2 regions of the Flavobacterium luteolum genome follow, and region 1 is predicted to be linked to the other one. Evidence: riboswitches for the same ligand, from Rfam matches in the RefSeq annotation. Region 1 holds a riboswitch; the other holds the start of a gene.

Region 1 (3,431 bases):
GTACAAGCAGGAATTCCTGTTGGAGGAAGCATTGAATATACCTTCAAAAAACAGCCAAAATTAGATGATAGTGCAGATTCTCACGTATTTAATTTTACAGCTAAATTAGAAGGTGATATTATTGATCAAAATAATATTATTGAAAATTATACTTATCAGGGAGTTTCAGGTGATTTTAAATTGTTCGACAATGCATCAATTCATGGTTATGCCGGTAAAAGCATTTACATTAATGCTGAATCTAAATTATTAATGAATGAATTAGAAGCAGTTTCATACAAGTGGAATACAGGAGAAGCTACAAATGCTATCGAAGTAACTAAACCTGGTGATTACATTGTTACAGCAGTTCTTGACAACGGATGTACATTAACAGAAAAAGTAACGGTAACATTCGACAATTTCGAATCTGATCTTCCAAGTGGTGACGTTTGTGGACCAGAAGTAGTTTTAAATCCGGGGAATTATGCTGCTTACGAATGGTTTGATGGTTCAACAGATCCAACTTTCACTGCAACAGAAAGCGGTGAATATTATGTAACAGTTTACAACGAACACGGATTAGGTAAAATTTTTACAACGACAATCAATGTTCTTGAGAATACAGTTCCAGAAATTCAGGCATTAGAAGGAAACAAAATAACAGCTTCTGCTGATGCGGCAGGTTATCAGTGGTATTTGAACGGAAGACCTTTGCCAAATGCAACCGAAAAAATGGTTTCTACAATTTGGGAAGGAAGCTATAGTCTTCAAGTAACAAATGCACACGGTTGTACAAATATGTCGGCTCCAATTGATTCTAAAGGTCTTCTTATTGGAAAACTGACCAATTCTTTCAGAGTGTTCCCAAATCCTGCGGCAGACAATGTAAACATCTTCTTGGCTGAAAAAGCAGAAGGTCAAGCAGAAATGAAAATTTATTCTATGGAAGGCAATGCAGTTTGGAGTAAAACCTATTCTGCTGTTCCGTCAAGCGTAAATGTAAGTCAGCTTACAACTGGAGTTTATATTCTAGATTGTACGGTACAAGGTAAAAAGTACACGGCTAAGATTATTAAAAAGTAACAAATTACAGATAGAAACGGCAGTTCTCGCGTAGAACTGCCCTTCTAAAAAACAAAAACATACGATGAAAAAATCAAAGCTGATAATTTGTGCACTAATGATGTGTGCAGGTGCAATGGCTCAAACCGAAAAGGTTAAACTGGGCGTAAAAGCAGGATTAAATGTTGCGAGCCTTACATTTGATGAAAATGAATTGAACTCATCTGCAAAAACAGGATTTACTGCCGGTTTAATGGCTGAAATTCCTTTGGCAAAAAACTTTTCAGTACAGCCAGAATTACTGTATAGTCAGCAGGGAATGAAATTATCTTATTCAGATCCAGAGGTTCAAAACTCGCATTATAAAAGCACTCTTGCCTTAAACTATTTAAACATTCCTGTAATGTTGAAGTATTATGTTGTAAAAGGTTTAAGTATTCAAGCAGGACCACAAGTTGGAATTTTACTAAAAGCAAACAACAAATATCAGGACAACTTTTTGGGTTATGAGAATAGCGAAAAAATGAATTTGTCAGACTATTCAAATGGAGTAGATGCTTCTGTAAATTTCGGATTAGGGTATCAGTTTAAAGACAGGTTTTATGCAGATGCAAGATATAATTTGTCTTATACCAATGTGTTTAAAGACGTAACAGCAAACACAAATTATATTATAAACAGCGATATGAAGAATAAAGTTTTTCAAATAACAATCGGTTATTTTTTTAATTAGAGTTAGTAACCTTTATCACTGTTAAAAACCACTCTTTTTTAAGAGTGGTTTTTTGTTTTTTGCAAAAAATCAAATTCTAACTTGCAGACACCATACCTGAGTTATATCTTTACCCCAGATTTTGGTCTGCTTTTTCAAACCGAAAAAGCAGTTAAAAGGGAATCAGGTGCAAATCCTGAACAGACCCGCTACTGTAAGTTCTACACAAAGTCTTTAAACATTACCCATGCCATTGTTCCGTTTTGAGGGATGAGAAGGCCGTTTAAAGATAGAATAAGTCAGGAGACCTGCCACGATCACATAGTTTAAAACTTTCGTGGTATGAAGTTGATGACAAGAGAATAACCTGCTATTGCATAGCGGGATTACTACTGTTATATAATTACGGCATCACGCAAAGTTTATTTAATTAAATCGTGATGTATAATTTTAGAAAAACGCTTCTTGCAACTTTTTTTTTATTGATTCCTTTTTTGCTTCATTCCCAAGCAGTGACTGATAGTTCGCGGGTTTTAAAAGAAGTGGTTTTAAAAGGAAAACCCTATCAGGAAGTCATTCCCGTGCAAAGTCTTTCGGGTGTTCTGCTAGAAAATCTTTCCAGTCACAATGTTGCCGATGCACTTCGTTATTTTGCGGGAACTCAAATTAAAGATTATGGCGGAGTCGGCGGACTCAAGACAGTTGATGTTCGAAATATCGGAACACATCATGTTGGTGTTTTTTATGACGGAATTCAGCTGGGAAATGCACAAAACGGAGTAACCGATCTAGGAAAGTATTCGCTTGATGATATGGAATCGCTTACGATGTACAATGGACAGAAAAGCGAAATTTTCCAGTCAGCAAAAGACTTTGCGGCTGCTTCTACGATTTATTTGCGAACCAAACGCCCTGTTTTTATTGGCAATAAAAAAACAAATCTGCTGGTTCGTTACAAAACAATGTCCATCAATTATCATGATCCTTCTTTTAGATGGGAACAAAAGCTGAGCGATAAAGTGAGTTTAAGCGTAAGTTCTGAATACATCAAATCAAACGGACAGTATAAATTTAGATACAAAAGAAAAAACCAAGACGGAAGCACGGCTTATGATACCACAGCTACACGATGGAACAGCGATGTAGAAGCATTCCGATTTGAATCTGGTTTGTATGGAAAAATTAATAATGGAACTTGGGATGCTAAAGTATATTATTATGATTCTGAACGCGGTGCACCGGGAGCAATTGTAGAAAATAAGTTTAAAGACGGTTTTAGACAATTTGATAAGAACTTTTTCGGACAGTCTTCTTTAACGAAAGACGTTTCAGAAAAATATAAATTCCAGCTCAAAGGAAAATTCGCTTACGATTATACCCATTATATAGCACGAGATACTACCAATGTTTTAGGTGAAACCGTAACCGAAGGAGCACAATCTGATGATAGTTATTATCAGCAGGAAGCTTATTTCTCTGCAGTCAATATGTACAGCATTTTGCCCACTTGGGATGTTTCGCTGTCAACCGATTTTCAATACAATAAACTAAATGCGACAAGAAGAGGAATCCAAACACAATTCTCTTTTCCGCAGCGATATACAGCGCTTGTTTCTCTTGCAACTTCGTATCGATATGAAGGTTTTAAAGTTTTAGGAAATGTATTAGGAACTCG
Region 2 (3,431 bases), 2.0 Mb from region 1:
TATATACGCTCTGTCTCCGCTGAAAAAGATGTTTTGAGCAAATTTCCCAAGTACATCAGATCCATTTTCTGCTTTATAAACGTCTTTAGTAAAAATGCTGAAATCATCGCTAGAAAATGATACCGTTCCAGCATCTGTGCTTCCTTCATTTAAAATAAAAAAACCATTGTCGTAAGCACCTTTTGGACTATCGTTGTCATCGCTTGAACAAGAAGCAAATAACGAGATGCTTAACGCTATTAAAAGTAATTTACTAAACTTCATATATTAAAATTTTAAGGTTAAATACATATTGAAATTGCGACCAGGCATTGGTCTGTTTTCTAGACTTTCGTAGTCTTTATTAAAAAGGTTTAAGACCTGAAAACCTACTTTGAAAGAATCTAAAAATTTAAGATCATAATCGATTCCGATATTTGAAATCGTATAATCATTAATAATTTCGTCTGGATTATTATCGGCTCTCGTATAGACAAAGCCATTATAAAGAATTTGATAATAAGCACTTATTTTATTTCGAGAATACGAAAATGCTCCTGTTGCCTTATTAAATGGAACGAAAAAGATTTGATTTTTCGTTTTTTCGTCTTGTGAGATTGTATAGGCATAAGTGGCATTTAAAGCAAAATTGTTTTTGCCAAAACTTTTTTTCCAACCTAAAACAGTTTCTGTACCATAACTATTTACTTTGTCTTGATTTTGTGGAGTCCAAATACCATTTGCTCCTGGAACCCATTGCAGCATATCAGTAATTTTCATGTAATAAAAATTCTGCGTCCAAGTCAGATTTTTGAATGTAAAGACATTGCCAATTTCTCCTTGATATGAGCTTTCAGGTTTTAAGTTCGGATTTCCTCCTTCGTCCCAATATAAATCGTTGTAAGTTGGAATTCTAAAGTTTCTAGAGACATTCAGTTTTAGATTGTACCAATCGTTAAATTTATAAGAAGATCCTAAATTGAATAAAACGGGCGATTTGTAATTATTGGTAAATTCTTTTCTAACGCCTAATTCGTTTTTCCAATTAGTGCCAAAATCTTGTCTAATTAGCAAAGCAGCAGAACTTATTTCGCGAATATGGTTTCCAAAACTGGTTCCGTAGCCATTTGTTCTACTGTAATCGACAATTCCGTTTATATGAGTTGCTTTAAATAAATGATAATCGACATCTAACTTCGTAATTAAATTTTCAGTCTTTCCGTAACTATAATTTTTTAAAGAGTTATCAGCAAAATATTGATAGTTTTCAAAAATGTAAGCGGTTTTGAAATTGGTTTTAAGTTTTCCGAAACTTCCATCGTATTCCAATAAGTTTCGGTTAAATCCATTTATGTATTTGCTTTTGGTTTCAGATTCTACTACTAACGAAGTATTACGGTCGGTGTTTGAACTTTGGCTGTAAAGCTTTAAAATATGATTTTGGTTGAATTTATATCCAGCATTAGCACTCAGGGTAATGATGTCATATTGTCCATTCTGATTCCATCTTTGGTCGCCTCTCCAAGTATATCGATTTAAATATTTATAATCGTTTGTCGAGCTATTTTTTGAAAGTCCAATTTGGGCGCTCCATTTTTTGTTAGAAATAGAAGTTTTATAATTAATCCCAATCGTATTAAAACTGCCGTAATCTAGTCTTAAGTTATTCTCAAATCGATTAAAAAATAACAAATCGTTATTTAAATGTACAGTACCTCCAACAGCCCCGCTTCCGTAAATAACGCTTCCACCACCTGCTTTAACGCTTATTGAATTATAATCGGAACCAGAAATTGTATTAAAATCGGTGCTTCCATTCATTTGAGAATTGATATTTATCCCGTTCCAAATTACTGCTGTTTGCGAAGAAGTTGTTCCTCTGAAAGAAACAGTAGAAAGCATTCCGCGTCCATATTCTTTAAAATATAAAGTCGAATTAAAATTTAATAAATCGGTTAGAAGAGCTTCGTTTTTATTGATTACAGAATCATTGAGTTTTAAAACAGACTGAGAAACTGAATAGGTTTTTAAATTTTTGTCTGAAACCAATACTTCTTTAAGACTGGTAATAGAATCGCTTTGCGCCGAAATAATCTGGCACATTATAAAAGAGCAAAAAGCAAAAAGTTGTTTTAAAGTCATAATTCCGTCACTCTTTTTCCCGAGAGTTCTATAAATTGTTACAAAGGCAGGTCTCCTGGCTTGCGTCTTGCTGTTTACCTTCCCATCGCGCCGGGCGTGACAGTGGTTTGTAGTTAACAGCAAGCATTCGTTTTGAACTTAGCTTACAGTTGCGGGTACAGCTCAAGAATTTACTTGATTCCCTTTTAATGTGTTTTTAAATCAAAAACACAACCTTAATTTGCTGCAAAGATAAAGTTAAAAATATTGATTATTCAAATTTGTTTTACGTTTCATGAAAAATTATAAATAATTTGCATTAAAAATCGATTTTTATAACTTCTCCGAAATCAACTTTATTATTGAAAGCGTCTTTTAAGGGTAATGAACTTTGATGACATAAAATGCTTCTGATGATTCCGGCATGAGCAACAATTACAATTGGCTGGTTTATTTTTGAAATTTTATCGGATAAAAAATTACCAACTCTTTCGTGTAATTGAACAAAGGATTCTCCGTTTGAAACTTTTATATTCACAAAATCTTCCATCCAAGGATTAAGTTCTTCAGACGGAATTTCGTTCCAGCTTTTCAATTCCCAATCGCCAAAATTCATTTCTTTTAAACGTTCGTCTTCCTGATACGAAATGGTTTTGATATTTTCTTGAATATGTTTTGCTAATGTAACGCAACGCTTTAGTGGACTCGAAAAAATAATTGCCTCAGAAGGAAGTTCAGAAATAATTCTGTCAAAGATTTCATTAAAAGGAACAGCAATATCAACGTCCGATTGTCCATAACAGATTCCTTTTTCGCAGACGGTTTCGGTATGACGAACTAGATAAATTTCCATAAGAATAAAATGCTTAAGTAAAATACCACTTCGCAAACCTGTTGTGTAGCTCCAAGACAATCTCCGGTATAACCGTCAATCCATTTTTGAAAATATCGCGCTAAAAAATATCGCGTTATAAAAACAGGGATTACGGCTAAAAGAAGTTTTAAATCAAAATAAGAAAATACAAGTAACGGAATTAATCCAAAAAAGAAAGAGCCGAAAACCTCTTTCCAAGTATATTGCTTTGCAATTGGCTTGCTTTTGCTTGAAGCATCATCGCGAGAATATTCGTGTGTAAAAATAATGCTTATCGCTGCCAGACGACTTAGTGAATGTGCAGAAATGAATAAGAGGTAAATTTTAAAAACAGCTGTAGAATCATAATCGTTGAATAATAAAATAGATTCTGAAAGCAGTTTGAATTTTAATAGAAAAAGTAAAACCAATCCAATTGCTCCGTAAGCGCCAATGGCGCTATCTTTCATAATCATTA

Evidence for each region. Region 1 has a riboswitch for cobalamin ahead of OZP10_RS19305 (TonB-dependent receptor). Riboswitches for the same ligand answer to the same signal wherever they lie in the genome.
Region 2: it holds a riboswitch for cobalamin, as region 1 does, so the genes downstream of both, OZP10_RS04750 (TonB-dependent receptor plug domain-containing protein) here and OZP10_RS19305 (TonB-dependent receptor) in region 1, are expected to answer to the same signal.

What each region holds. Positions count from the first base shown of each region.
Region 1 is NZ_CP114286.1:4,502,876-4,506,306, forward strand. It holds gene OZP10_RS19295 (M4 family metallopeptidase) at 1-1,065, shown strand, start outside; gene OZP10_RS19300 (porin family protein) at 1,130-1,777, shown strand; cobalamin riboswitch at 1,883-2,086, shown strand; gene OZP10_RS19305 (TonB-dependent receptor) at 2,197-3,431, shown strand, end outside.
Region 2 is NZ_CP114286.1:1,158,744-1,162,174, reverse strand. It holds gene OZP10_RS04755 (YncE family protein) at 1-264, opposite strand, end outside; gene OZP10_RS04750 (TonB-dependent receptor plug domain-containing protein) at 268-2,121, opposite strand; cobalamin riboswitch at 2,150-2,354, opposite strand; gene cobC (alpha-ribazole phosphatase) at 2,420-2,953, opposite strand; gene OZP10_RS04740 (adenosylcobinamide-GDP ribazoletransferase) at 2,938-3,431, opposite strand, start outside.